DNA from 3 places in the Alteromonas sp. ISO5 genome. Region 3 is predicted to be linked to each of the others. Evidence: predicted binding sites of a transcription regulator. Region 3 holds the regulator's gene; each other region holds the start of a gene.
What was found. The regulator FliA, encoded in region 3, starts transcription of late flagellar genes. The targets are predictions, from matches to a motif close to CTAAAGNTNNNNNNNNNNNNGCCGATA.
Positions count from the first base shown of each region.

Region 1 (9,754 bases), 640 kb from region 3:
GTAGGTGGCTGGCTTTTCTATCGTCGGCATATTCCTAATTTCTTTCGTTATCCCAAAGCGGTTATCACTCTGGCCATTGGCTGTACGCTGATGCTGGTGATTAATTATGTGTTTAACGTAATGGGACTCAAATACCTCAGTCCGGGCAGTGTGCAGGTTTTCATGCAGGTCGCACCCTTCGCCTTAATGGTCGGTGGTATTGTGTTGTATAAAGAAAAATTCAGTCGCTTGCAACTCTGGGGCGCCTCGTCTTTGCTGCTCGGCCTTGGTTTGTTTTTCAATCAGCGATTGCCGCAGATCATCGCCTCTGAAACCGAAGATACGCTGGGCGTTGTGTTTGTTATAATCGCTGCTGTTACCTGGGCTGGTTATGCGCTGTGTCAGAAGTCTCTGATGAAGACCATGTCGGCCATGCAACTCACGCTGATCATTTATATCATCGGCAGCATGATGCTGCTGCCGTTTACGCATCTGCAGGCTATTAGCGACATGAACGCGGTGCAAGGCTGGGCGCTGTTGTTTTGTTGTTTAAATACCTTTGTGGCTTATGGCGCTTTCACCGAAGCCATGCGGGTATGGTATGCCTCGCGGGTAAGTGCAGTAATTGCCACAGCACCAGTGTTTACCTTTATTTCTGTTGCAGTGGCTGAGTATTTTTATCCCAGCAGCTTTGAGCAGCCGCCATTAGGAGCGCTGGCTGTGCTGGGCGCGGTGATGGTGATTGGCGGCTCAGTGATGGCTGCTCTGGGTCGCGGTGCCCGTTAGTTATCCTTGTTAACCGGTGTCGGGGCTGGCTGTCCAATGGGTTGCTCGCCGCCTTTACAAATGGTGTCGTAATCATCCCGGTAGTAGCGAAAATTAACGCACTCATTTTCATATCTTTGCCGGGCGGTGAGGGCCATCTGCGGGTTTTTGGGGTTTCTGATGGCTTTCTGTAATACTTCACATTGCTGAGCCTGAGCTTTTACTTCAAGGATATCCTCACACAGATTGGACTGGCTCGCACAACCCGTCAACCAACCTGAGCCGAATAGAACTGCAGTGATAAATAAACAGTGTTTTTGCATAACATCTTATCCTTTGTGAGGAGCGGTAAATAGTGTGGCTACAGGGTAGTAATGCCTAAGCGCAGCAATTCATCCCTTAAACCGTCAAACTTGCTCTGGTGTTGCTCCCGCATGGGCGCATGGTTCAGTATCTTATACACCTGACGAGCCTCTCTGATCATGGCGCCGTCATCTTTTCCGCCGCTACCGATCAGTTTAATCAGGCATTGCAATAAGTTTAGCGCAATACCAGCGTTTACCGGAGAAAGTTCTAACGCGCTGTTAAACGCTGCTTTTGCCTCGGCATACTTTTCCTGTTGGTACAGCTGGATACCACGGCGGTTAATATGAGTATATTGTTGCTCGCTTTCCTTCACCTGTTTCGACATGGAGCTCACCAGCATGCGGCTGCTGTCATCCAGTTCGGTGTTTTGGCTGGCAAGGGTTTGTAGCAGTTGGTTTACTTCTTCAAATTCGCCCAGGTCGACCATCAACTGCATGCTTGAGGGCGCGAGCGACGCCGGGTATAAGTCGAACTGTTTTTCAATGGCCATCTGGCTGTCCATAAGCGACCGCTTGGCGTTAATGAGTTTGCCGTCTATAGCATCCACCCGGGCATGCATGATCTGATCAAATATATCCAGACTAAAAGGCTCTTCGAGTCGGGTCAGCGCTTCATCATGGCCGGCACGCTGTAACTGTAGTAACGCTTCTTGTTGAAATCGGTGGCGCTGGGTTTTACTTTCTGCAGCTTCCGCCGCATCAAGCAGACTGGAAATATGATTACACCAGTAATTAACCTGTTTAAAGATGGTGTTTTTTGACAACTGCCAGGTTGCTTTAGTGGCTTCGGTAAGTAACTCATAGTCCTTATTCTCCCTGGCGATGCGACTGGCCAGGATTTGACGTTGCAGAGAATACGGTGAGTTTTTAATAGCACGGCGAATATCTTCCAGCGCTTCTTCGGGAAGTTGGGATGCGGATTTTGCCTGAGCGAGAATATCCAATGCTTCTGGATCAAACTGGTTCAGCGTCAGTACTTTGTTGGCGCACTGAATGGCATCATTCAATTTGCGCATGGCCAGGTAGGTTTTACCCAGGGCCAGTTGCGCCCATTGCGTAGGTAACTGGTCGGAGTGACTGTTTAACAGCGACAGCGCTTTCTCGTATTGCGTTTCATGCCACAGGATTTCCAGGCGGATTTCCAAGGCCATACGCTGATAGGGAGCTGGCATATCCTTTAGTTTATCGAGCGCCTCAATCGCCGCCGCGTACTCCTGTTTGCTCATTGCCTGCAGTACCTTTAAAAAATACTGTTTACGTTGCCAGGATTTATTTAGCCGGCTCTTGAGCTGCGCCTGGGAAAACGGTTTGAGCAGATAATCATCGGGTTTATGTTCCAGCGAACCCAACACGATAGGGCGTGCGGCATCGGCGCTGATCAGCAAAAATACTGCGCCAGCGGATACCAATTTGCGATATTGCAGCTCCTGATAAAGCTCAAAGCCGTTTTTCTTATTGGTGCCCAGATGCAGGTCACACACAATAATATCGACTCTATGATTGCGGCAAAAGCGGATCGCCTGGTCGGCGCTGGTTGCCGTCATGACATCCTTGGCACCGAGGTTGGTTAATAATCCTTTTAACAGAATAAGGAAGGGACGCTGATCTTCTACAATCAGAATATTAACGTCCTGATAGGGCACTCCCAAAGGCCGCTCCCATTAAACGCGAAACTGTTCGATAATATACTAAAGGATAATGGGTATGTGCCGATTAAGCTAGTAAGTCGTTAATACCTATGAATGATTTTGCAACCAGATAACATTAACCAGGCATCTATTGATGTTCAGAATGCCACTTCGACGCTGCCGCTCAACAAAGCGGTAGGTGGCAGTGCTGCGTTGTTTTCGCTATATCTGGCTATCAGTGAGGCCCGGGGAGATGAGCCGGTCAGGTGGTCCTCACAACCTGACCAGGTTGAAGACCCGGATTTTCCGGCCAGATTAAATCATTACCGCCGCAGCCCTCTGGCATCGACATCTGAACACGTAAATAGCTATTTGCAGTGGCAGGCGGGTCTTAGCCAGGCATTCAGTAATGAGCACATTCGCCTGTGGCAGGCTATCAGCCCGGATCCGTTAAGTTTTCATAACAATAGTAAGCGGCTGGAACCCGAAGTAAAACAAAATTGCCCGTATCGTACTCAACTCGACTGGGTGAGTGAAAAAACGTCGCAAATCAGAGAGCCTGACGCTACCTTATTGGCTGATACCATTCCTGCCTCCCAGGCTATTGTCGTTTAATCCTGGCTAGATCACCTGGCCGGGTTTTCGCCTGCCGATTTTTTTGCTATATTCCGCGCGCATTTTTGCTCTGGTTTTACGTTCCAACTCGCAAAGGTTAAAAAATATGAGTCAGTATGTTGTATGCGCGCTATACAAATTCGTCGCGCTTGAAGATTATAAAGCTATTCGCCAGCCGCTTACCGATATGATGGAAGCGAATCAAATTAAAGGCACTCTGTTATTGGCGGCAGAGGGTATTAACGGCACCGTCTCCGGTACGCAGCAAGGCATCGATAACCTGCTGGCCTGGTTAAACAGCGATGAACGCTTTAACCCGATTTCTTACAAAATTTCATTTCACGAGACCCAGCCGTTTTACCGCACTAAAGTAAAACTGAAAAAAGAAATCGTTACCATGGGTGTGGAAGGCATTGATCCACGTCGTACCGTTGGGACCTATGTAAAACCTGCTGAGTGGAACGCCCTTATCAGCGACCCTGACGTGGTATTAATTGATACCCGTAACGATTATGAAATAGAAATCGGTACCTTTAAAAATGCGGTTAATCCCAATACCAAAACTTTTCGGGAATTTCCTGATTACGTGAAGGAAAATCTGGATCCAACGAAAAATAAAAAGGTCGCCATGTTCTGTACCGGTGGGATCCGCTGTGAAAAATCCACCGCTTATCTTAAAGAGCAGGGGTTTGAGGAAGTGTACCACCTTGAAGGCGGTATCCTGCAGTATCTTGAAGATGTACCGAAAGAAGAGACCATGTGGGAAGGCGACTGTTTTGTGTTTGATAATCGCGTAGCAGTTAATCACGATCTGGAAAAGAGTGCTTACGACCAGTGTTACGCTTGTCGTTTACCTATCACCGAAGCCGATAAGCTGAGCGATAAATATGAAAGTGGCGTAAGCTGCCCACATTGTTTTGGTACTCACAGCGACGAGCAGATTGAACGTTTTCGTGAACGGGAAAAGCAAATCAATTTGGCTCGTGAGCGTAACGAAGAGCACGTTGGCACTGAAGCCCGTGACGCCATGGAAGCCCGCCGTAAGGCTAAGGCAGAAGAGCAACGGTTACGTGCTTTGCAGGCGCAAAAACAAGTTAAGTCATAGACATTAGGTGGGCCTGAGGTTACACTCCGTCTTATTGGAAACCGACAGGGAATCAGACAGTGTCTACTGAATTAACACCCGAAAAAGTAGAAGCGATTCAAAAAGATTTTAGCTTCTTTGACCGTGATGGTAACGGTCAGATCGACCTGCAGGAATTTATTGAATTACTGACGGTAATTTCACCTAAAACCAAAGTCAGTCACGTAGAAGAGGGCTTTAAACTTATCGATGAAAACCACGATGGGTATATCGACTTTGAAGAATTTCTTGCCTGGTGGCAGGAGTGCTGGTGGGAATACTAAGTCCTACGCAGAATAAAAAAAGCCGCTTTTGAGCGGCTTTTTTTGTCAACCTTAAACTATCTCCTCTGGAGATGGTTTTTTACATGTTCACTCATCAATAGTGCTGTGGGTTTAATCTTCTTTTGGATCGGTGCGTGGCTTTTTGCGCATCGGCATATGGCCTATATCTTCACCGGTCATGGTTCTTACCCGTTGGGCCTTTTTAACCGGATGATCTGCATTCTGTTCTGCAGATTTACCCGCTTTCGCTGCTTTTTGGGGTTTAGCGGGTTTAGGTTTAATGCCGCTAAATCTGGAAGGCAGAATTTCGTGCTGCTGTGGTTCTAACGGATAAGCGAGTTGTTGCTTTAATGCCGAAAAGCTTTGCCAGTCGCGTTTACCAACGAACGATACGGCTGCGCCATGATTTCCTGCCCGTCCGGTACGACCAATCCGGTGGATATACTCTTCCGGGTGTTTCGGCATGTCGTAGTTAATCACCAGCCCCACTTTGGACAAATCAAGACCTCGTGAGGCCACATCAGTGGTTACCAGGATATCAAACTGGCCACGGGCAAATTCATTCATCACCAATGAGCGTTTTGACTGCGCGTAATCGCCTCTCAGTGGCTGAGACGTGCGACTAGGTAAACTTTCACCCAGCATGGTGCTGAGTCGCTCAGCATCATCCCGGGTGGCGGTAAATACAATGGCCTGGTTGTAGGTGTTATTGATTAGCTGGTCACACAGCAGGGCATCTTTGTGCTCAATACTCTCGGCAAAATAAAGCGTTTGGCTTATGTCGGTATGCTCTGCCGCGGCACTGCCAATGGCTATCCGTACCGGTGCTTTGAGCAATGAGTCCAACACATGGTTCAGTTCAACATGATCCATGGTGGCCGAGAATAACATGGTCTGGCGTTTACGGTGATCGGCCTTGCGGTTAATCAGGTTAAGCGCCTGAGCAAAGCCTAAATCGAGCATGCGGTCGGCTTCATCAAAAATCAGCATTTCCAGGCCGTTAATAAAAAAGCTTTTATCTTCTAAATGATCGGCTACCCGGCCTGGCGTACCGACAATAATAGGCGGGTTGCGGCGCAACACCTTGGTTTGATCGTTATAATTATCGCCGCCCACAATTAAGGCTGTGGCGAGGTTTTTCTTCTGGCACAGCCATTTTGCTTCACCAAAGACCTGTTTGGCCAGTTCTCGGGTAGGGGCGAGGATAAGGATGCGGGGATCCTGTCGGCTTAAGGCTTTTTGCGTGAGCAAGCGATGCACGGCAGGGATTAAAAACGCCAGAGTCTTACCTGAGCCAGTTTTGGAAGAGGCAATAATATCCTTACCCAGCAGAGCCGGCAGAATGGTTTTTTCCTGAACTTCAGTGAGTTCGGTAAAGCCTTTATCTTCTATGCGGCTGATAAGGGTATGGTGTACAGGTAAGTCAGTAATTAACAAGGTTGGTTCGCTCCGGTTTAGATCCGCGCCTATTATCCCTGATTACGTACCTGAGTAAAGTCACAAGCCAAAAAGAAGGGGCAAGTCGGTATGCCCGGTTGCCCCTTTTTCAAGCGAATTATAATCAGGCGAAGGCCATTTCCGGCACGTCACCCTCTACCACCAGTTTACCCGCGGTTTTTTCTTTAATCTCATCTACCGAAACGCCAGGAGCCCGTTCGCGCAGATAAAACGCGCCGTCTTTGACTTCCAGTACCGCTAAGTCGGTAATGATACGGGTAATACAGTTAACGCCGGTCAGCGGCAGGGTGCATTCCTGCAATAACTTTGAGTTGCCGTGTTTGTCGGCGTGGGTCATAGTCACAATAATGTTTTTCGCACCGGCTACTAAGTCCATCGCGCCGCCCATACCTTTAATAAGTTTACCTGGGATCATCCACGAGGCAATATTACCATTTACGTCCACTTCAAACGCACCCAGCACGGTAAAGTCCACATGCCCGCCACGGATCATGGCAAAGCTTTCTGCTGAGCTAAAAATGGATGCGCCGGTAATAGCCGTCACGGTTTCTTTACCCGCGTTGATCATGTCCGCGTCAACTTCTTCCTCGGTAGGGTAACGGCCCATACCCAGTAAGCCATTTTCTGACTGTAGCATTACGCTGATACCGTCTGGTACGTAGTTCGCTGCCAGGGTAGGGATACCAATTCCCAGGTTGACATAATTACCGTCCTGAAACTCCTGCGCCACGCGCATCGCAATCTGATCTCTTGTTAATGCCATGACTGCCTCCTATTTAGCCGTTACGCGACGTTCGATACGTTTTTCAAACGTGCCCTGGATAACCCGATCCACATAAATGCCCGGCGTATGAATGTGAGCCGGATCTAATGTACCCGGTTCGACGATTTCTTCCACTTCCACTACGGTGATCTTACCGGCTGTTGCGGCCATTGGATTAAAATTCTGTGCCGTGTGGCGGTAAATACAGTTACCGTAACGGTCAGCTTTCCACGCTTTAACTATAGCGAAGTCACCGGTAATGGATTCTTCCAGAATATAGGGACGACCATTAAACTCTTTGACTTCTTTTCCTTCACCTACCGGGGTACCGTATCCGGTTGCCGTATAAAAAGCCGGAATACCGGCACCGCCTGCACGCATTTTTTCTGCCAGCGTACCTTGTGGTGTGAGTTCGACTTCCAGTTCGCCGTTAAGCAACTGCTGTTCAAACAAGGCGTTTTCGCCCACATAAGATGAAATCATCTTTTTTATTTGCTTATCTTCGAGCAGAATGCCCAGACCAAAGCCATCTACACCACAGTTATTTGATACGATTGTCAGCCCTTTGGTGCCCATTTTTTTGATTTGGGCAATGCTGCCCTCGGGAATACCACACAGGCCAAATCCACCGGCGATGACGGTCATGTTATCTTCTAACCCTTCCATCGCGGCTTCGTAACTGGATACGACTTTATCGAAACCAGACATAACATACTCTCCTTTAAGTAATGAACGAAGCCAGTATCAATCAGAGTTAAAATTTTGTAAAATTAATTAAATATCACTTTTAATAAGAAAAATTTATTAATATGAGTATCTCATACCGTAATATGCAGGCTTTTATATGTGTGGCTGAATCTGCCACCTTTGCCGAAGCCGCGGAAAAACTGTTTGTTACTCAGCCAGCGTTATCCAGCTCAATTAAAAAAATGGAGGAGCAACTGGGCGGTCAGCTTTTTAGCCGCACAACGCGGCGGGTACAGCTCACTCCGGAAGGCGAAACCTTCTTACCCCATGCTCGCCGACTACTCCACGACTGGGATGACGCCGTAGAAGGTGTTCAGAACCTGTTTGCCATGGCTCAGGGGCGGCTGTCTGTCGCGGCTATGCCGTCCTTTGCTGAGTCCAAACTACCGGGTATTCTGGTGCGGTTCCATCAGCAGTTCAGTAATATCCGGGTGCGGATACTGGATGTGATTATGGAGGAGACTCTCCAGGCTGTGCTGTCTGGTCGGGCAGACATTGGTTTTTGTTTCGAACCGGAGAGTAACGATAATCTGGAGTTTTTTCCGTTGTTTACCGATCGTTTTGTCGCCGTTATGCCGGCTGATCATTCACTCAGTGCCAGTCGGACTATTACGCTTGAAGATATTGTCAGCCAGCCATTTATTTCACCGAATCGTGGCTCCAGTGTGCGTCAGTGGACAGAAAAAATGACGGCCGAGTATGGGCAGTTGAACATTGTGGCGGAAACTGGCCAGTACGGCACCATTGGTCAGTTGATTGCTCATGGCCTGGGAATTTCAGTGGTACCGTCTTTATGTCTTGAGCAAATGTTACGCAAGGGACTAATCTGCCGGGATATAGAGGACAGCCCGCTGGTAAAACGGGTCGGTATGGTGAGGGCTAATCGCGGTGTTATGGCGGTGGCGGCACAAACGCTCTGGCATCAGGTTGTTTCCGATTACCCTACAAATTTGTAAATTGAATCAGTTGCTTAAATTGGGCAAGGTAAGCAAAAAACTACTACGGAATGCTTATGACGACCCCCATGACTCTTGAGGCGGCACGACGCCATATTGCCAAGGCTATTAGTAAATCTGAACAGCTGGGCATAACAGTATGTATTGCCATTGTCGACAGCGGAGCCCATTTAGTGGCCTTTGAACGCATGGATGGGGCTTTTCTTGGTTCGGTGGATATTGCCATTAAGAAAGCCCGTACCTCAGCTCTGTTTCCTCTGGAGTCTGGCCAGCTTGGTGCGCTGATTCGCAATGAACAGCTCACGGGATTTGAGTTATCGAACGACAACTTAATGGGATTTAATGGTGGTGTGCCCATTTTTTCAGGCGACATTCAACTAGGTGCGATTGGGATTTCTGGTGGTAGTGCTGAAGAAGACTTAGCGATTGCCAAAGCCGCGTTAGAATGAAGGTTGGGCCTATGCAGCCCAATCAGAGCGTGTTTAGCGACAAACGTTTTGCAGATGGGCCAGACCAAATTTGGCGTCTTCATAAGGTTTCGCCGTAACATCCACTTCCACGTACCGGTTCAGAATATTCAGTTCATCCAGATGGGTCAGAATAGGCGTAAAGTCGATTCCGCCCTGACCGGGGGCTTTAACCTGTAATGCCTCTGGCATCAGGCATCAGTTCATCGGTTTCATCCGGGCTGACCCGAATACTGTAATCACGGTCTTTCATGTGACAACTAATTACACGCCTGCCATATTTTTTAAGCGCTTCTAGTGGTGCAATATCGGCAACGGCCACCCAGCCCAGATCTAATTGCAGTTTTACATAGTTCGGATCGGTGTTCTCCATAAGCCAATCGAGAATCGTTTTTCCCTCAACCTTTGCAAATTCCATGTGGTGGTTGTGGTAAGCGAAGCCAAACCCCTGATCGTGGAACTTTTTGCCACGAAGATTAATTCTGTCGGCCATCTGCAGTACCTTATCGGCCGTATCCGGCACGGCGATGCTTACTTTACCGTTGTTAAAAGCCAGCAATTCTTCTGCCAGCGGCTCAATAAAGTAGTCGATGCCCAGTTTAGT
Region 1 is NZ_CM176572.1:4,037,315-4,047,068, forward strand. It holds gene AC2T0J_RS18090 (DMT family transporter) at 1-765, shown strand, start outside; gene AC2T0J_RS18095 (hypothetical protein) at 762-1,067, opposite strand; gene AC2T0J_RS18100 (response regulator) at 1,106-2,752, opposite strand; gene AC2T0J_RS18105 (VC2046/SO_2500 family protein) at 2,858-3,352, shown strand; gene trhO (oxygen-dependent tRNA uridine(34) hydroxylase TrhO) at 3,459-4,457, shown strand; gene AC2T0J_RS18115 (EF-hand domain-containing protein) at 4,517-4,759, shown strand; gene AC2T0J_RS18120 (DEAD/DEAH box helicase) at 4,871-6,196, opposite strand; gene AC2T0J_RS18125 (CoA transferase subunit B) at 6,321-6,980, opposite strand; gene AC2T0J_RS18130 (CoA transferase subunit A) at 6,990-7,688, opposite strand; gene AC2T0J_RS18135 (LysR family transcriptional regulator) at 7,790-8,683, shown strand; gene AC2T0J_RS18140 (GlcG/HbpS family heme-binding protein) at 8,740-9,132, shown strand; gene AC2T0J_RS18145 (hypothetical protein) at 9,166-9,342, opposite strand; gene AC2T0J_RS18150 (sugar phosphate isomerase/epimerase family protein) at 9,320-9,754, opposite strand, start outside.
Region 1: a site for FliA is predicted at 2,798-2,824, ahead of AC2T0J_RS18105 (VC2046/SO_2500 family protein). Genes of this name have one in related genera too.

Region 2 (9,754 bases), 1.8 Mb from region 3:
GTGGGCTTGGAAGCCTTGGCTTTTGGCAGGGTCTGGTCAGCCGGATTAAACTTCGGCACGGCATGGAATTTAATCGGGTCTTTTTCAGCCTCGGGGTACCCTTTACCTTTGCGGGTTACTACATGCAGCAACTGCGGGCCCTTGAATTTACGCATATTACGTAAGGTGTCGACCACACCGTTGATATCATGGCCATCGATAGGGCCAATGTAATTAAAGCCCAGTTCTTCAAAAATGGTACCCGGTACTACCATGCCTTTAAGATGCTCTTCGGCGCGGCTGGCAAACTCTTTGATAGGTGGTACATTACTCAGCAGTTTTTTACCACCATCGCGAATACTGTTAAACAGGTTGCCGGTTAACAAACGAGCCAGGTGGCTATTCAATGCCCCGACATTCTCGGAAATCGACATTTCATTATCGTTCAGTACCACGACTAAATCTTTGCTGATATCGCCGGCGTGGTTCATGGCCTCAAAGGCCATACCGGCGGTCATTGCACCGTCGCCAATAACGGCTACAACCTTACGGCCTTGTTGCTCTTTGTCGGCCGCAATAGCCATGCCCAGTGCCGCACTGATTGACGTGGAGGAATGGCCCACCGCGAAAGTGTCGAATTCACTTTCCGGTGGCCATGGGAAAGGGTGTAACCCGTCTTTTTGACGGATAGTCGACATTTGTTCGGCGCGGCCGGTGAGTATTTTATGCGGGTATGCCTGGTGTCCCACATCCCAGATCAGCCTATCAAACGGCGTGTTGTAGATATAATGCAGCGCCACGGTAAGCTCAACGGTGCCAAGACCGGAGGCAAAATGACCACTGCTCTGGCTGACACAGGTAAGCAGGTACTGGCGAAGTTCGTCAGCCAGGGCCCGCAATTTGTCCTGAGGAAGCTCGCGTAACGCTTCGGGAGAACGGGCCAGAGCAAGAGTAGGATAGTGCGCTAAATCTAGAGTCATTATTTATTATTCTGATACGTTATGCGGGTGTGCCGCGCTGTCAATGACTGCGACTCACCATTAAATCGGTAAATGCAACTAAGTAATCGGTATTGTAGGGCAAACCGTCCAAGGCTTGAAGCGCCTCTTGATGTAATTTTGCCAACTCCTGACGCGCACCGTCCACGCCCAGCAGAGAAGGAAACGTATTTTTACCCTGGGCTTCATCTGAACCCTTTGGTTTTCCCAGCGTCTCGGTACTGGCCGTAACGTCCAGGATGTCATCCTGCACCTGAAATGCCAGGCCAATACGATTGGCGAAGCGGCAAAGCAATTGTTGGTGGTTACTATCAAGTTGTTCAGTTACCAGGCATACCATCTCCACACAGGCCGTGAGTAACGCACCGGTTTTTAGCTGATGCAGACGTTGTAGTTCAACCAGTGAGATTTGTTTGCCGGTGGCGGCTAAATCAATTGCCTGGCCGCCACACATTCCTGAATAGCCGGCAGCGCGAGCCAGTGCAGCAACCAGTTGCGCGCGGCGATGGTTGGCAAACGCGCTCATAGGCTGTTCGGCAACAATACTGAAGGCCAGGGTTTGTAATGCGTCACCGGCGAGGATGGCGGTAGCTTCGTCAAATGCGACATGGCAGGTTGGATTACCCCGGCGAAGTTCGTCATCATCCATTGCAGGCAGATCGTCGTGAACCAGGGAGTAGGCATGAATACATTCGATGGCCATACTGATAGCCCGCTGATCGTTGTCCGGAATGTCAAGCATATTACCCACCAGATGAACCAGTAACGGACGCATCCGTTTGCCGCCGTTGGTTAAGGCATAAAGCATGGACTCTTTAAGGCGCGGTGCGGTATCCGGCAAATCATTGATGAGGTCTTGCAAGCTGGCATCAAGGCGTTGCTTGATGTGCTGATGCAATGAAGCAAGTTGCATGTTAGTCCTCGTTATCTGCCGCGAAGTCCTGTAATGTTGCTTCGCCGTTTTGTTCGGTAAGTATTCTGACTTTTTGCTCAGCTTCTACCAGGGTTTTCTGGCTCAGGCGGGATAACTCGATTCCGCGTTCAAATTTTTTCAGTGCTTCATGGAGAGGCAGATCGCCCTGTTCCATTTCATTGACAATGGTTTCCAGTTCGCTGATGGTTTGTTCAAATGACGGACTGGCTGGAGTGGCTTTATCGCTCACGGATCCCTCTTCTGGTCTCATTTTGCGTAGTGAAGGCACATTAACCGAGGCCTGGGCGAGGGTCAAATAGTTTAGCCGCTGTGAACGAGGTTTTGCGCTGTCTGGCAGTGTAATGCAGTGATTTTTGATAACCGGTTATAAAATCTATAACGATATCAGTGTAGAAAAAAAAATAACTGCCGATAGAATGACTACAGTGTATTGAGTGCTAGGATGTCGGGTAATGGTTAGTAATCTTTGCCAACTCAATATGATAACAACTTCGCTGGTATGAATGACGTTGTCAGACTCAGCACTGCATTGTGAAAAATTCGCAGCTATATTTAACACCATGTGTTCAGTTTCGCCCTGAATAAGTGATGAAGTGAGGGAAATAAGTGGATTTAGCAACCCTGGTTGGAATGTTAGGCGGCATTGGCTTTATTGTAATGGCCATGATCCTCGGTGGGGATCTCAGCATGTTTGTCGACGTTCCTTCGGTCCTGATCGTATTTTGCGGTAGTCTTTTCGTTGTTATGTCGCAGTTCACGCTTGGCCAGTTTTTTGGTGCAGGTAAAATCGCCGGTAAGGCGTTCATGTTTAAAATTGACACGCCTGAGGATCTCATCGAAAAAGTAGTAGAGATGGCGGATGCGGCCCGTAAAGGGGGCTTTCTGGCACTCGAAGAAGCTGAAATTGCTAATCCTTTTATGCAGAAAGGGGTGGATATGCTGGTGGATGGTCACGATATTGACGTGGTGCGGGAAACCCTGGCAAAAGACATCTCCATGACAACCGAACGCCACGAGTTTGGTGTTTCTATTTTTAAAGGCCTCGGTGACGTCGCGCCGGCAATGGGTATGATTGGTACGCTCATCGGTCTGGTGGCCATGCTATCAAATATGGATGACCCCAAAGCCATCGGTCCTGCTATGGCGGTGGCTTTGTTAACCACTTTGTACGGGGCCTTTCTGGCTAACGTTATCTGTTTGCCTATTGCTGCTAAATTGAGCAATCGCCTGAATGAGGAAAAACTCAACCAGTCATTGATTCTCGACGGGATTGTCGGTATTGCCGATGGTCAGAACCCGCGGGTCATTGAAGGGATCCTGAAAAACTATCTCGCCGCCAGTAAGCGTGGTGTGGCGGAAGAAGAGTAACGAGTATGGCGCAGGAAGAAGAGTGCCCCAAATGCCCCCCCGAAGGTCTCCCTGCGTGGATGGGAACCTTTGCGGATCTGATGTCGTTGCTGATGTGCTTTTTCGTACTGCTGTTGGCTTTCTCCGAAATGGACGTGCTTAAATTTAAGCAGATCGCCGGCTCCATGAAGTTTGCCTTTGGCGTGCAAAACAAAATTGAAGTGAAAGACATTCCGAAAGGAACAAGCGTGATAGCCATGGAGTTTCGCCCGGGCCGCCCCGACCCAACCCCGATTGATACCATTCAGCAGCAAACCATCGATATGACCCAGCAAATGCTGGAATTTCAGGCCGGTGACGAAGACTCGGCCGGTGGTCGCCAGAAACAGCGTGGTACCCAGCGTGGTGGGCAATCTCAACAAACCTCAACCGAGCAGTCGGCTTCTACCCAGCAGGCGGCTAATCAGGAACAGGTGGCTGAGATGATGAAGAAAGTCGCGCAGCAGTTGCAGAAACAAATTCTTGATGGCTCCATTGAAATGGAATCCCTTGGCCAGCAGATCACCATTCGGATCCGTGAGAATGGCTCATTTTCTGCTGGATCGGCATTTTTACAGCCTCAGTTTCGCCCGGTTATTCGTAAGATAGGTGAAATCCTGGCAGATATGCCGGGCCAGATAGAAGTGTCTGGTCACAGTGATAAGCAACAAATTTCCAATGAACTGTATAGTTCTAACTGGGATTTGTCCGCACAGCGGGCAGTAGCGGTAGCTGAGGCTCTACGTTCTGCGCCGGGCTTTGATGAAGCACGGATGTCGGTGGTTGGCAAAGCGTCTAACGAGCCCCTGATTGAGGACCCGCAAACGCCGGAAGAACTGGCGAGCAATCGGCGGGTAGAAATTAACATTAATCAGGGTGAGCCAATTCGCTCAAAACCTATTTCGGTGCTGGAGGAAGGCCAGTAATCAGGCCAGACGCAGGCGCTTACCCCATTAACGGGTAAGCTCATCCACATAACGCGGTTTGCTCAGCACTAACTGTACAGTGCTGATGGAACGCTCTAAGAAGCCGCCCTCGCAATATTTAAGGTAATATTCCCACATTCTGGCAAAGCGCTCATCATAACCGTGTAGTGCCAGCTTTTCTTTCGCTGCAACAAAGGCGTCAAACCAATCTCTGAGGGTGCGGGCATAGTCTAGGCCAATATCCTGCATATCGCGAATTGACAGATCGCTGGCCTGCTTAATATGCTGATTAAGCACTAACTGTGAGGGCAGAAAGCCGCCAGGGAAAATGTGCTTTTGAATAAAATCGACGCCTTTATGATAACTGTCGTAACGGCGGTCATCGATAGTAATTGACTGCAGCAGCATCAAACCATTGGTTGTCAGCAGGCTCGCACATTTACTGAAGAACTGATTAAGGTATGGCTTACCCACCGCTTCAATCATTTCGATAGAAACCAGTTTGGTGTAGGTCCCTTCCAGCAACCGGTAGTCTTTTTTCAGCAGGGTTATTTTGTCTTCAAGGCCTTCTCGTTTTACCCACTCATTGGCGTATGCAAATTGCTCTTCAGAAATAGTCGTGGTGGTCACCTTACAGCCAAAATGTTTGGCAGCATGGATTGCAAGGCCTCCCCAGCCAGTGCCAATCTCAATGAGATGGTCATCGGCGGTGAGACGTAATTTTTTGCAGATAGTGTGGAGTTTGTGAAACTGAGCATCGGCCAGTGACGCATTCACATCTGGATAAATTGCGGAAGAATACATCATACTTTCATCAAGAAAGTGTGTGTACAGGGTATTGCCTAAATCGTAGTGGGCGGCAATGTTTTTCTTGGCCTGGTCGTGCGTGTTGCGGCGCATAAAGTGCTGCAATTTATCAAACGGGAAACTGAGCCACTTAAAGCGAGACTCCCAGCGATCCAGCGTGGACAGATTGCGGGCAAAAATACGGATAACATTGGTCAGCTCCGGGCTGGTCCACAATCCTTCGGTGTAAGTTTCCCCTGAGGCCACACTGCCGCCAAGCAACAATTTTTTGTAAACTGTTGGACAATGCATATCGACTTCAGCGTGCAGATCGCTTGCAGGGTTACCACAATGAGCTACCAGTTGGCCATTTTCTTTAATTACCAGATGCCCTTCGGGCAGAGATTGCATCAGACTGATAAAAATTTGGCGACTGTATCGCTCGGTATAAGAAAACGTAAGGGGCGCAACAAGCGCAGTTTCACTATTTGCCATGAGTTATTCCTGACTATTTATCGGATGTGGATACACCGGCGTGCGTTTTATCCATAATTTGACCGCCTGCCAGTAAATTCCGATGACAGTTCTTAGTGCCATATTCGGTATTGATTTAATTACGTTTCTAACTGTATTTGAGTTTAAAGGTTTTTGCTTTAAATGCATTATCGCGGTGAAGTGTTTGTTTTCTTTATAACAACTCAGGCCCACGGAGAAGACATCAGACGGTTGCTGGATGTGCCATTTATACACCATATCCACGGGGTTGAAAGGCGATACGTGAAAAGCTTTGGGGGTATTTTCCTGCTTGTTTAAATCAACCAGGTAATGATGTCTTTCATTCCAGGGCGTATTGCTAACTTCAGCAAGCATATGGGTAAACTGCCCGGACACTTTATTACGTAAAAAGTAAAAATTGACCGGGCTGAAGTACAGTCCATAGTGCCGGGCCTGGCCGAGCAGGAAAATATCACCCGAAAGAGGCATGTGGGATTCATTGAGCGTGTTCATTCTGGCAATCACCGCTTGTTTAAGAGGTAGTGCCGGGTCGCCAAGGTAATCGCTGCGACGAAACTCGAAAGCGGCTTTTCCGGTGTTTGAAAAGCCCTTTACGGTATGCGCCAGTTGATTAACCTCATCAAGATTGAGCCACATCATCGCAATGCCATACTCAAAGGCGTGCTGAGTGGGTTTAAACCGCTCGTGGGCTACTACTCCGGTGCAGATCGCGCTTTCCATTATAGGCTGGCTCCAAATCGCTCACAAACATCCAGTGCAGAGCGCACACCGTCTTCGTGGAAACCGTTGTACCAGTAAGCGCCACAGAAGTGTACACCATCGACACCGCAAATGGTCTTCCGTTGCTGTTGAGCGCTAACCATTGTTGGGCTGAACTGAGGATGTGCATAGCGGTAAGTGCCCAGCACTTTGTCTGCTTGTATCCCCTTGGTATTGAGGCTTACACAAAATGTTTCATCGGCATTCAGCCGTTGCAGAATATTCATATCATAGGTTACTGCTGCTGGGCGTTGTTGCTCCTGCGGGTCGCCGGTTAAACGATAGTTCCAGCTCGCCCACGCCGTCTTACGTTGTGGTAGTTGTCTGATGTCGTAGTGCAGTACGACATCGTTTTCAGCATAGCCAATGGCACTGAGTATACGTTGTTGATCGTCGGTGGGTGAGGCCAGCATAGCCAGCGCCTGGTCGCTGTGGCAGGCAAATATGACCTCATCATACTGGTCTGTCTGACCCGCCACCGAGGTAACCGCGACGCCACCATTGCTATGTTCCACCCGTTTTACCGGGGTATTTAGTCGAATGTGGTCGCTGAACGGCTTGACCAATGGCGCTACGTATTCTCTGGAACCGCCTTTGATAGTGTACCACTGCGGCCGATCAGTAATGTTGAGCAAGCCATGATTATTGAAAAACTGTAAAAAGAAGGTCAGCGGAAACGCCTTGGTTTGCTCCAGACTGGCAGACCAGATGGCTGCACACATTGGGTAGATGTAATGTTCACTAAATTCTTCGCTGAAGCCATGTTCTGTGATGAAGGACGACAGCGTTTGAGCACTCGTATCCTGCCCTTGCTCAATGGTGTCTTTACACAGGGTATTAAAGCGCACAATATCCTTAACTATTTTCCAGAATCTTGGTCTGAACAAGTTACGACGTTGTGCAAACAGAGTGTTCAGATTGTGCCCGTTGTATTCAATATTAGTACTTTCGTGGCGCACCGAAAAGCTCATTTCGGTAGGCTGGTAGTCGACACCGAGCCTGGTCAGCAATTTAATAAAATTGGGGTAGGTCCAGTCGTTAAAAACAATAAACCCGGTATCAATAGCAAAGGACCGCCCGTCTACCTTGATGTCTTTGGTTGCGGTATGGCCACCAATATAATCGTTGGCTTCGTATAAAGTAATGTTGTGCTGTTTATGCAGCAGGTGGGCACAGGTTAATCCTGAAATCCCTGAGCCAATGATGGCAATATTTTTATTCATGTAGAAATCCGCCAGATCCCTTATTGTAATTTTGATGAAAGCCACACCTGGAGACGGCCAGGTAAGCGGAACAACGTTCTTAGTATAAGCCCGAACCCCATTGGGAAGTATATATTGCTCTGTTGTTTAATAATGCCTTTTAACAAAGATTCAGCCGCCTCCTGGGCGGTGATTTTCATTGGCATTTCAAAATCATTTTTGTCAGTTAGTGGGGTTTCGACAAAACCAGGCGACACCGACTGAACAATGACTCCCTTCGATTTGAGGTCAATTTTCATACTTTGGGTAAAATAATGTACGGCTGCCTTGCTGGCGCCGTACGCCTGACTGCGGGTGAAAGGCAATAATCTTGCCATAGAGTCGATAATAACCAGTTGATTACCGGCCTGACAATTTGGCAACAGAGCACTCACGCAGTTAATGATGCCAAAAAAATTCACTTCCAGTACCCGTCTGAACATGTCCGGCTCAAAGACCGGTAGATCCACATATTCACAGGTGCCGGCATTGAGCACGGCAATGTCAAAGCGCACTTCGGCCAGCGCCGACTGAGTGGCTTGCTCGTCGGTGACATCGAATCGCAGTGACTGAATATTCTGGTGTCTTGCAAGCTTGTCGAGCTTTTCCTGATTGCGACCACAGGCGATGACCTGGTAACCTCGTGAAACAGCGTGTTTTGCCAGAGCCTCACCAATGCCGGAGGTTGCGCCGGTAACTAGAATCGTTTTCATGAGTCGAGCTTCTTTTTAATAAAACCGATGACTGACTTGAGTAGGGGGACATGCTCGTAGACCATTTCCCCGAGGTCGTAATAGTCGCGGTGGTAGTGGATTTTATCATCACGAACTTTAAGCAGCGAAACGCCATCTACCGAAATAGTGTTTGGTTTGTTATTTAACTGCAGTAACATGGTCCACTCAACGATATGACTGTAACTGCGCTGCCCGGTGGTCTCTGCATTAAGCAAACAATGAATGTTGAATTGACATGAGTCGACCGATTCCAACAAGTTTTCAAAGTAGTTTTTAACCGCCTCAATACCATGGTGAGTCGTCACCGGATCGACAAACTTAATGTCCTGATGATAAACCAGGGAAAGGTCATCGATGTCGACCTTTGCAAGATCGGCGTATAGCTGTCTGAAGCGTTCCTCAAATGTCACTGCAAAAAAATCCGTAATAACTGGGGTTTATGCTTGATAATACCGACAGAGAGAAGGCTTAGATCATCATTGATACATTTATTTTCGCCACTGCAACAATCTCCCCTCGTTTTTAAGATCCAAAACAGAAACAATGCCGTATTCGACAGTGAATCCGTTAACCACTTTGACAAAGATATATATTATGCAAGATGTCGTTTTGCCCTTGTTTCCGTTATCTGCTCATTTGTTGCCGGGCGGCCACATGGCGCTGCGGATATTCGAGCCTCGCTATGTTCGGATGGTTAAGGAAGCCTGTGCCGGTGACGGATGTTTTGTGCTATGCATGCTTAATTCCCGTGGCGACCTGAGTAAAAATGAACACATTTTTCCTATCGGCACGGTGTGTAAAATTATCGACTTCGACTTGCTTGAAGACGGCCTGTTGGGCATCAAGGTTGAAGGTCAGTATTGCGTAAGGGTAGATTCTATTACTACGGAAGACGATGGTTTACGAACCGGGGCAGTAGCGCGAATTACTGATTGGAAGGCCGAAATTGACGAGGGCGTTATAGAGCCACTGCGTGATAAACTGCAAATTATTTATGATAAATACCCGGAGATTGCCAGGCTCTATCCGGAGCTTAAGTTCTCTGAACCGCTATGGGTTATTTATCGCTGGTTGGAACTGCTGCCGGTAGATGCGGCCAATAAGCAGGCATTTTTAAGCGAACAAAACTGCGATAAGGTGCTAAGCTACATTAATGAATTGGTGCGATAAAAACTTTTGATCCAGATCATACTTTGTTGCGTATGCATTAACACATATGGAACAAATCGGACCGAAAACTATGCTTGTTGGAATACCATTGGAACACGAAAACAGCGCTGTAGAACCGAAAGAGTGTAAAGTTGAAATGTCTGAATACCTTGTGAAGGTAGCTCAGGACAGATGCAAGGCGTCTTTCGCCAGAGTATTCGGTTTTTTCGCGCCCAGGCTTCGTTCATATGCTCTCAAGCAGCTCGGGAATGAAGCGTTGGCCATGGAGCTTGTTCAGGACACCATGTCAAACGTGTGGCAAAAAGCGCATCTCTTCAACTCCGAA
Region 2 is NZ_CM176572.1:5,164,080-5,173,833, reverse strand. It holds gene dxs (1-deoxy-D-xylulose-5-phosphate synthase) at 1-959, opposite strand, end outside; gene ispA ((2E,6E)-farnesyl diphosphate synthase) at 1,000-1,890, opposite strand; gene xseB (exodeoxyribonuclease VII small subunit) at 1,892-2,140, opposite strand; gene pomA (flagellar motor protein PomA) at 2,518-3,279, shown strand; gene AC2T0J_RS23425 (flagellar motor protein MotB) at 3,285-4,223, shown strand; gene AC2T0J_RS23420 (class I SAM-dependent methyltransferase) at 4,251-5,504, opposite strand; gene AC2T0J_RS23415 (DUF1365 domain-containing protein) at 5,508-6,245, opposite strand; gene AC2T0J_RS23410 (NAD(P)/FAD-dependent oxidoreductase) at 6,245-7,507, opposite strand; gene AC2T0J_RS23405 (SDR family NAD(P)-dependent oxidoreductase) at 7,528-8,238, opposite strand; gene AC2T0J_RS23400 (nuclear transport factor 2 family protein) at 8,235-8,669, opposite strand; gene AC2T0J_RS23395 (LON peptidase substrate-binding domain-containing protein) at 8,854-9,429, shown strand; gene AC2T0J_RS23390 (sigma-70 family RNA polymerase sigma factor) at 9,500-9,754, shown strand, end outside.
Region 2: a site for FliA is predicted at 2,299-2,325, ahead of pomA (flagellar motor protein PomA). Genes of this name have one in related genera too.

Region 3 (9,754 bases):
ATCTTCGACATCGCGTAATAAACTGCTGAGGTATTCTTCCATCACCTCTTCTTTAGCAAACGGTGTATCTTTGCTCATATTAGTCACTATCCAGGACGTTGAGTAATTTCTCGTAGGCGAAGACACCCCGAGCTTTAGGATACACTATGGATGCCGGTGCCTGCATCTGGCTGGCGTCACGGAATCGGGTATCCACAGGTATCATACCTTTCCAAATGTGTTCTTTGTAGTCCAACAGCAATTGTTTCTGGGCTGCTAAGGCCGCATTGATCCGCCGATCGAACATGGTCGGCACTATGGTTGTATCAAAATCCCGGGACAGGGTTTTGCTCATAATTTTGAGTGTATGCATCATCCTATCCAGCCCTTTAAGGGCTAAAAACTCAGTTTGTACCGGCACTATCACTTTCTGGCATGCCGCCAGCGCATTCACCATAAGCACGCCCAGTACAGGCGGACAATCTATTAACACGTAGTCGAATTGCGACTCGATTTGTTGCAGTGCTTTTTTAAGCACTAGTCCCATACCAATCTGGTTGCCCAGTGACCGGTCTAAGGTGGCCAGGGCCATGGTGGATGGCAAAATAAACAAGCTATCGAGCTTACTGGAACATAAACAATCCAGTACCTTATCGTCACTTAAGCCGGAAGGATTAGCAAAAATATCATACACCGAGGTGGATAGCTCTTCTGAGTCAATGCCAAAGTAATAGCTCAGCGAGGCATGAGGATCCATATCTACCAGTAGAACGTTAAAACCACGTTTTGCCAGTATTCCGCCCAGAGTGACCGTCGTGGTTGTTTTGCCGACGCCACCTTTCTGATTGGCTATGGTCCAAATTTTCAACGCTTTTCTCCCGCCTGCCAGTAATTATTGATCAGGACATTTCGGTTTTAATGCATTCACCAATGTCATTAATGTCAATATTCACTTCGGCAAGTCTGTCGACCGTTACCGCTTGTGGCATCCCATACACCACACTGCTGTCTTTATCCTGCGCCCAGACCTTCGCGCCCAGTGACTTCAGTGTCCGGCACCCTTCCCGACCATCGGCCCCCATACCGGTCAGAATGAGCGCCAGGGTATCGCCACCATATATTTGTGACAAGCTGTTGAAGGTAATATCTACACTGGGCTTATAACCGATATCCGAGGAATTTACCTCTTTGATAACAATATAGGCCTGACCTGCCCGCTTTTCGACTTCCATTTGCTTACCGCCCGGGGCCAGATAGGCACAGCCCGCCTGCACAACCTCGCCGTGTTCAGCCTCTTTTACCTGGATCTGACAATGCTGGTTCAACCTCTCAGCAAACGCATGAGTGAAGGTACCCGGCATATGCTGAACCAAAAATATCGGGAAAGGAAACCGGGCAGGTAGATGGGTTAACACCTTTTGCAATGCAACGGGGCCGCCGGTTGAAGCGCCAATTGCCAGGCAACGATAGCGCTTGCCACTACGTTGAACCTGCGACACAACATCCGGTTCAACAGTATCCTGATTACCACTGAGTAACGTCGAGCTCCTGACAAAGTTCGATTTGGGCGCATTAGCCGGCATTGGCCTTGCGGGTTTGGCCGGTTCCGGCGACGCTTTTTTTAGTAAACTACCGGGGCGCGGTGTGGGCCGGGGTCGCAATGAAGCAACGGGTGCCCGGCGCGCCAACAAACGTACTTTGGTTCTTAACAGGATTGCCGCATCACTGCGATCTTTGGCGATGTCTTCAAAACGCTTGGGCAAAAAGTCCACCGCACCGGCTTCCAGTGCATCCAGCGTGGCTGTTGCTCCTTCATGGGTCAGCGAGGAAAACATGATAATCGACACCGGGCATTCGGTCATTATACGCTTGACTGCTTCAATGCCGTCCATCAGCGGCATCTCAACATCCATGGTGACCACATCCGGACGCAGTGCTTTCACTTTTTCTAAGGCTTCGCGCCCGTTGGCGGCTTCGCCAACCACTTGCAGTGACCGGTCTTCGTTCAGAATATCTTTGACCCGACGGCGATAAAAGCTGGAATCGTCAACAACCAGGACTTTAAAAGCCATTCAATAACAATCCTCTTCTCTACGCCTTTATTTGATCGCTTTGCGGGCGTATCGCTTAAGCAGGCTCGGAATATCTAAAATCAGTGCAATACCACCGTCTGAGGTAATTGTTGCCCCGGCCATACCAGGCGTACCTTGCAGTAAGGCATCCAGAGGTTTAATGACCACCTCTTCCTGACCAATTAAGGCATCCACCACAAACCCCACCTGCTTGGTACCCATTTGCACCACCACTACGTGACCTTTATCGCGCTCAATATTTTTGGGACCACGGATCAGCCACTCGCCAAGGAAAAACAAAGGTATCGCCTTAGAACGCACTATCATGGTTAACTGACCATCAACGGTGTTGGTCTTTTTGATATCCATGTTAATGATTTCGCTAACCGCGCCCAGCGGTAACGCAAAGGTTTGCTTGCCTACCACGATCATCAGCGTAGGCAGAATCGCCAGCGTCAGCGGCACCTTGATTTCCAGACGGGTACCACGCCCCAGCTGTGAATCAATATTCACGGTGCCATTAAGTTGGTTAATCTTGGTTTTCACCACGTCCATACCAACGCCACGCCCTGAGATATCACTGATTTCCGTTTTGGTTGAAAACCCTGGCGCAAAGATCAGATTAAACGCTTCAACATCTGACATACGCGCTGCGGCATCAGCATCGAGTACGCCACGGGAAATCGCAATGTCTTTCAGTTTATCGGGGTCCATCCCTTTACCGTCATCTTCGATGACCAGTAATATGTGATCCCCTTCCTGCGACGCTGAAAGCTTAACTTTACCCATGCGGGGCTTGCCGGCTGCCTGACGGTCGTCGGGCATTTCAATACCGTGATCTACCGAGTTTCGCACCAGGTGAACAAGCGGATCGGCTAACGCCTCTACCAGGTTTTTATCCAGATCGGTCTCTTCACCTTCCAGTTCAAGGGTAATTTCTTTCTTCAGGCTGCGCGCTAAATCCCGTACCACCCGGGGGAAGCGACCAAATACTTTTTTGATTGGCTGCATGCGGGTTTGCATCACCGCACCCTGCAGGTCGCCGGTCACCACATCAAGGTTGGCAATCGCTTTAGACATTGATTCATCGTTAATGCTAATGCCCAGACTCAACAGTCGATTACGTACCAGTACCAGCTCGCCTACCATATTCATGATCTGATCAAGGCGGCGGGTATCCACCCGTACCGTTGTTTCAGGCTGTGGCGCTGCGGGCGCTGCTTTTTTCTCTTCTTTTTTAGCGGCAGGTTCTGCCGCTTTAGCCGGTGCTGTCGGTTTACTCTCGGCTTTTGTCGGCGCTGGCGCCTTAGCAGCCGGTTTAGCCGCTGGCGCTTCGGCTTTAGTCGGTTCGGGTTTGGTATTTTCGACTTTCACCCGTGGCTTTTCAGCAGGTTTCTCGTCTTTAGGTGCTCCGACGCCCGGGCCTTTGCCCTGACCGTGTAATTGATCGAGCAAGGCCTCAAATTCGTCATCGGAAATTTCTTCATCGCCTCCCGACTCTGCAGTCGGAGCCGGACTGGCTGGAGGCGGGGTCGCTGGTGTAGCAGCCTCACCGCCAAACTGTCCTTTACCGTGTAACTCATCGAGCAACGCCTCAAACTCATCGTCGGTAATGTCTTCATTACCGCCGCTGCTGGCAGTTGGCGTTGGTGTCGGTGATGGCGATTTAGCCGCCGTCGTGCCCGGCGCACCACCGGTGCCATGTAACTCGTCGAGTAAAGCTTCAAACTCATCTTCTGTGATGTCTTCAATCAGTTCTGATGGGCTGCCGGTTTCTGAGACGTCTTCTTCCAGCTCGAAAGTCTCTTCTTCTGCCACTGGTTCAGGTTCAGAAGCTGGCGCTTCGTCCTGAGTGTCGCCGAAGATATTTTCACCTGGGGTTTCCGGATGACTCAATTTATGCAGTGTTTCAACCAGCGCCGCATCAGCCGCTTCCAGCGGCTCGCGCATTTTGACCTTTTCAAACATCTCGACCACAACATCAGTGGCCTGCAGAATGGTATCCATTAGTTCTGGTGTTAGAGATCGCTGACCATTACGCATTACGTCGAAAACGTTTTCCGCACCATGGCATATCTCAACCAGTTCGGTTAATGACAGAAATCCGGCACCCCCCTTTACAGTGTGATAGCCCCGGAATATAGCATTGAGAAGATCCTTATCCTCTGGATTATTCTCCAGGTCAACTAACTGCTCCTGGAGTTGCTCAAGAATTTCTCCGGCTTCAACCAGGAAATCCTGCAAAATATCTTCATCGACATCAAAAGACATGTATCCGCTCCCCTAAAAACCCAGGCTGGATAAAAGGTCATCCACATCATCCTGGCCAGACACCACATCGTCGCGCGATTCAGCATCAATAATTGGCCCTTCAGCAACAATCGCCTTTTCGACCTTCGGCGGCGAAGTTTTGACCGCTTTTGTCGCTTCTGCGCCGCCGAACACTGTAAGCATATGGACCAGACTGTCTTCTACTTCTTTAACCAGCTCTATTACACGCCGGATAACCTGACCGGTTAAATCCTGATACCCTTGCGCCATCAGCACTTCGGTGAGTAGTCCCATCATCTTATCGGCATCCGCCAATGAAGACTCAAGGTGTTTATCCAGGTCAAGACACATTGATTTAAACTCGTCGAGTTCGATTTCGCGGTTCATTAATTTTTTCCACTCAGGCATCAGGCTGTCTAATTGCCCTTTCATGGTCTCCACAATCGACATGCTCTGTTCAACAGCATCCATTGTAGTATTAGCCGCTTTTTCGGTTTCTTCAATAACGTAGGTTAATCTTGTCTGCGCATCTGGGATATCTTCGTTCGCTAAACCGGCGATACGTTCATCCAATTGAAAATTGTTTAAAGAATCATGCAACTGACGGGTTAGCTTACCCACCTCAGCGAATAATTCGACAGACTCTTTCATGGTGACAGCGTCAAGCAGTGCATTAGCAGAATCAGTATCACCTTCTTCCAGAAAGGTTACCAACTGCTTCGCTTCATCCAGCGTAATGGGGACTTTCTTATTTTCAGTCATCCAGTTGTCCTCGGTGGTTAAACACGTTACTGGATTAACCTAAACGTTCAAAAATCTTTTCTAATTTTTCTTTTAGAGTGGCGGCAGTGAACGGTTTAACCACATAGCCATTTACGCCCGCCTGGGCAGCCGCTACGATTTGTTCTTTTTTCGCCTCAGCAGTCACCATCAGCACCGGTAAGTGCTTCAGACTGTCGTCCGCACGAATCGCCCGCAACAGATCAATGCCCTGCATGCCTGGCATATTCCAGTCGGTTACCACAAAGTCAAAGTCGCCCTGCTGCAGCATTGGCAGCGCAGTACTTCCATCATCGGCCTCCTGAATATTGGAAAAGCCGAGATCTTTGAGTAAGTTTTTGATAATACGTCTCATCGTAGAAAAATCATCTACCACGAGAATTTTCATATTCTTATCCAAAATTGCCTCCAGTGAGGATAGTCATATTGTTAGTATAGTTAATGTTACTCACCAGTCTGCCAGGACCGCATGCGCGCTTTTAATTTTAACATTGCCTGGCTGTGAATTTGACTGACCCGTGATTCACTTACCTCGAGAACCTCGCCGATTTCCCGCAGGTTTAATTCTTCGTCATAATACAAGGATAGTACGATCGCTTCACGCTCTGGTAATGTAGTAATAGCATGCGCCAGCGCTTTTTGAAATGAACCTTGCATTAAATCTTCCAACGGCGAATCCGTGCCCCGCGACTCATCCGTCGCGATCACGTCTTCAGACACGCCTAAATCTTCAATGCCAACCAGTTTGCCGGCATTGACCTCTGATAACATCTGGTGATATTCAGGCAGCGACACATTCAGCTTTGCAGCAATGTCGACATCCCGTGCATCCCGCCCGGTCTCGCGCTCTACTTGCGAAATCGCATCAGAAATGGCCCGGCCATTCTTATGGACCGACCGGGGCGTCCAGTCGCCTTTGCGGATTTCATCCAGCATGGCACCGCGTATCCGAATGCCAGCAAACGTTTCGAAACTGGCCCCTTTACTGCCATCAAAGTTTTTCGCTGCCTCAAGCAGGCCAATCATACCGGCCTGGATAAGGTCATCAACAATTACACTGGCTGGTAGCCGCGCCATTAAATGGTGAGCAATACGTTTTACTAAAGAAGCATGTCGCTCAACCAGCTGCGCTTTATCGGTTTGTTGTTTGTACGCTGCAGCTTTGCTATTCACGCTATCTCCCTGCCACCTTCGACGCGATCAGTTGCTCAACGAAGAACTCAAGGTGTCCGCCAGGCTGCGCCGGGATAGGCCAGGTCAGGGCTTTTGTTGCCAGTTGACCAATGGCTACCGATGCCGGGGATGATGGGAATGCATCAACAATGGCGGTTTGCTTACGGACCGCCCGGCGAATATTTTCATCAAAGGGGATGGTTGCCACTAATTCCAGCGCCACATCGAGGAAGCGACCGGTAACTTTGGACAACTTACTGAATAATTCCTGCCCCTCGCGTACGTCCCTGACCATATTGGCGACAATCTTAAAACGGAAAACACCATGATCGCGGTTAAGGATTTTAATCAGTGCATAGGCATCGGTGAGTGAGGTTGGTTCGTCACATACCACTACCAGAATATCCTGGGATGCTCTTGAAAAACTCAACACCATGTCTGAGATACCCGCGGCGGTATCAACGATAAGTACATCAATTTGCGAGCGCAGTTCACTGAATGCGCGAATGAGCCCCGCGTGCTGAGTGGGCGACAGTTCGGTCATTGACTGGGTACCAGAGGTCGCTGGGGCAATTTTAATCCCGTGAGGGCCGGTTACCAGCACTTCGTCTAACGTGCATTCGCCGGACAACACATGAGACAAATTCTTCTCTACGCGTAACCCCAGCATCACGTCTACGTTGGCCAGGCCAAGGTCTGCATCCAGAACCATGACCTTTTTGCCTTGTTTTGCCATTGCAATGGCGGTGTTAAGAGTAACGTTAGTTTTACCTACCCCGCCCTTACCGCCAGTAACGGCTATCACCTTAATTAATCGTGATTGATTCATCTTTCGTAAGCTACTCGCCTGGTCTTCAATCATACTGCCTGTGCTGTGTTTACATCGGAACTGCTATTAGTATGATTCAAACCATACTTTTTATAAAGCTTTGCTGCTAAAGAGATTATAGATTTCGCATTAGCAACGTGAATATCCTCAGGCACCTGTTGGCCATCGGCAACATAACTGACCGGCAATTGCGCTTCAATTACATTACTGACCACTTCACCTAAACTATAGCACTCATCCAGCTTTGTGATGATACATCCTTGCAAATCAATACTCTTATAGGCGTTTATAATATGCTTAAGTGTAGCCTGTTGCGTGTTACCCTGCACAACTAAATAGTTGTTTACCTGCTGACCGCTCACCTGACCGAAGGTCGCGAGCTGGCTAATCAGGCGGCTGTCGCGCTGACTGAAGCCTGCAGTATCGATTAAAACCAGACGTTTATTACGCAACTGGAACAGTAAATCGGCTAATTGTTCGCCAGACTGTGCTTTACGAACCGGACAGCCAATAATTTTGCCGTAGGTAGCCAGTTGCTCATAGGCGGCAATCCGATAAGTATCGATGGTTATAAGTGCAACCTGGTCGGCACCGTATTTTTGCGCATAACGGGCGGCCAGCTTGGCAATAGTAGTGGTTTTGCCGGTCCCGGTTGGCCCAACCAGTGCAACCACGCCTTGTTGCGTGAGAATATCATCATTGTTGGTGGTCAGACGATTGGACAAAAGTTTTAACAGATATAACCAGGCCTCCCTTTCGTTACAGTCTGCCGGTGTATAAGTCACCAGTTGGGCAGCCAGTTCCCGGCTAATTCCCATATCGCAGAGTTGCTGATGCAGGTAACGCTGTTGCGGTTTAAAGCGGGAATGTTGCTGTTGCTGCATATCGGCCAACTGAAACTGCAGCACATTGCGTAATGAAGCAATTTCAGCACGAATATCAGCCAGGCTGCCACCATCGGTAGGTTCTGCCTCATCATCGGTTACCGTCAATGGTGAAGTCTTTTTCGCTGCCGGCGCCTCAACTGGCGAAGGATTAGCCGGAGCGCGTTTCTCGGCTTCGGCATTCGCCGCTTCCACTCGCTGGGCGACGGCCGCTTTTTGCTCTGCCTGCTTTTCCAGCAAGGCACGCAGGGTATCCGGGCCATCATCGCCAATAATTTCACTTAATGTTGGCAAACTACCTTCGCTCGGTTTCGTAGCGGAGGCTTTGACCTTTGGCGGTACCGACAATTTAGCCACCGGCTCTTTATCGTAGGCTGCAACCAGTTCAATGCCGTCAGCCACTTTGCGGTTTGACATGATCACCGCATCACTACCCAGTTCATTTTTTACCTGGCTTAATGCTTCGCGCATATCTTTGCCAAAAAATCGTCTAATTTTCATAATGACCTCTTAGGTATAGGGTGTCTGTCAGGTTACTGACCGACGGAAGAAACAATGCGCACCTGCTTGTCATCCGGGATTTCCTGGTACGACAAAACATGCAGGCCATTCACTGCATTCTTTAAGAATCTCGATAATACCGGACGTAACATGCCCGAAGTGAGTAATACCGCTGGCTCTCCGGCCAGCTCTTGTTGCTGACCGGCCTGTTGCAAGGATTGTTGCAGGCGCTCAGCCAGACCCGGCTCAATACCGGCACCATCATCACCACCAGCTTGTAGCGACTGATGTAACATCTGCTCTAATTCAGGTGCCAGGGTAATGACCGGCAGTTCCGCACCGCCGCTGTTAATTTCCTGCACAATCAAGCGTTTCAGAGCAATTCGTACCGCAGAGACCAATACGTCAGGATCCTGACTCTTCGGCGCATATTCGGTCAGTGTTTGGACGATAGTACGCATATCACGAATAGGTACGCCTTCGTACAGCAGGGTTTGCAACACTTTTACCACGGTAGCCAGTGACAACAGATCTGGTATCAGCCCTTCCACCAGCTTCGGATTATGCTTGGCCAGCATATCCATGAGTTGCTGTACTTCTTCAAAGCCCAGTAGCTGGTAAGCATTGTTGGTTAATAACTGGCTAAGGTGGGTAGCAATCACAGTGGCTGCATCGACCACGGTATAGCCCAGTGTTTGCGCATGCTCACGCTGCGCCGGTTTAATCCATACGGCATCCAGACCAAACGCAGGATCACGGGTGGCCCGCCCCTCGAGCTTGCCAAACACCTGGCCAGGATTAATCGCCAGTTCTTCATCGTGGCTGACTTCGGCATCGCCAATGGTTACACCAAGCATGGAAATGTTGTAAGCGTTGGGGTCGAGATCCAAATTATCGCGGATGTGCACCGGTGGGATCAAAAAGCCCAGTTCCTGAGACAGCTTTTTACGCACGCCTTTAATGCGTGTCAGTAATTCGCCGCCCTGGGTTTTGTCCACCAGCGGAATTAAGCGATAACCAACTTCCAGGCCGATGGTATCGACATGCTGAACATCATCCCAGCCCAGTTCTTTTATCTCTGCCGGTACATTGTCTTCAGTATTGTTACTGACTATCGGTGCCGGTGGTTGCTCGGCCTTGCGTTTTTCAGCATAGCTTTGATAATACGCATAGCCGCCGGCCAGGGCCGAGAAGCTCAGGAAAGCCAGATGAGGCATGCCGGGCACAATGCCCATGACAAACAGGATCCCGGAAGAAATATACAG
Region 3 is NZ_CM176572.1:3,396,086-3,405,839, reverse strand. It holds gene AC2T0J_RS15220 (chemotaxis protein CheW) at 1-78, opposite strand, end outside; gene AC2T0J_RS15215 (ParA family protein) at 80-847, opposite strand; gene AC2T0J_RS15210 (protein-glutamate methylesterase/protein-glutamine glutaminase) at 879-2,051, opposite strand; gene AC2T0J_RS15205 (chemotaxis protein CheA) at 2,079-4,322, opposite strand; gene AC2T0J_RS15200 (protein phosphatase CheZ) at 4,335-5,084, opposite strand; gene cheY (chemotaxis response regulator CheY) at 5,119-5,502, opposite strand; gene AC2T0J_RS15190 (RNA polymerase sigma factor FliA) at 5,547-6,275, opposite strand; gene AC2T0J_RS15185 (MinD/ParA family protein) at 6,277-7,137, opposite strand; gene flhF (flagellar biosynthesis GTPase FlhF) at 7,134-8,489, opposite strand; gene flhA (flagellar biosynthesis protein FlhA) at 8,522-9,754, opposite strand, start outside.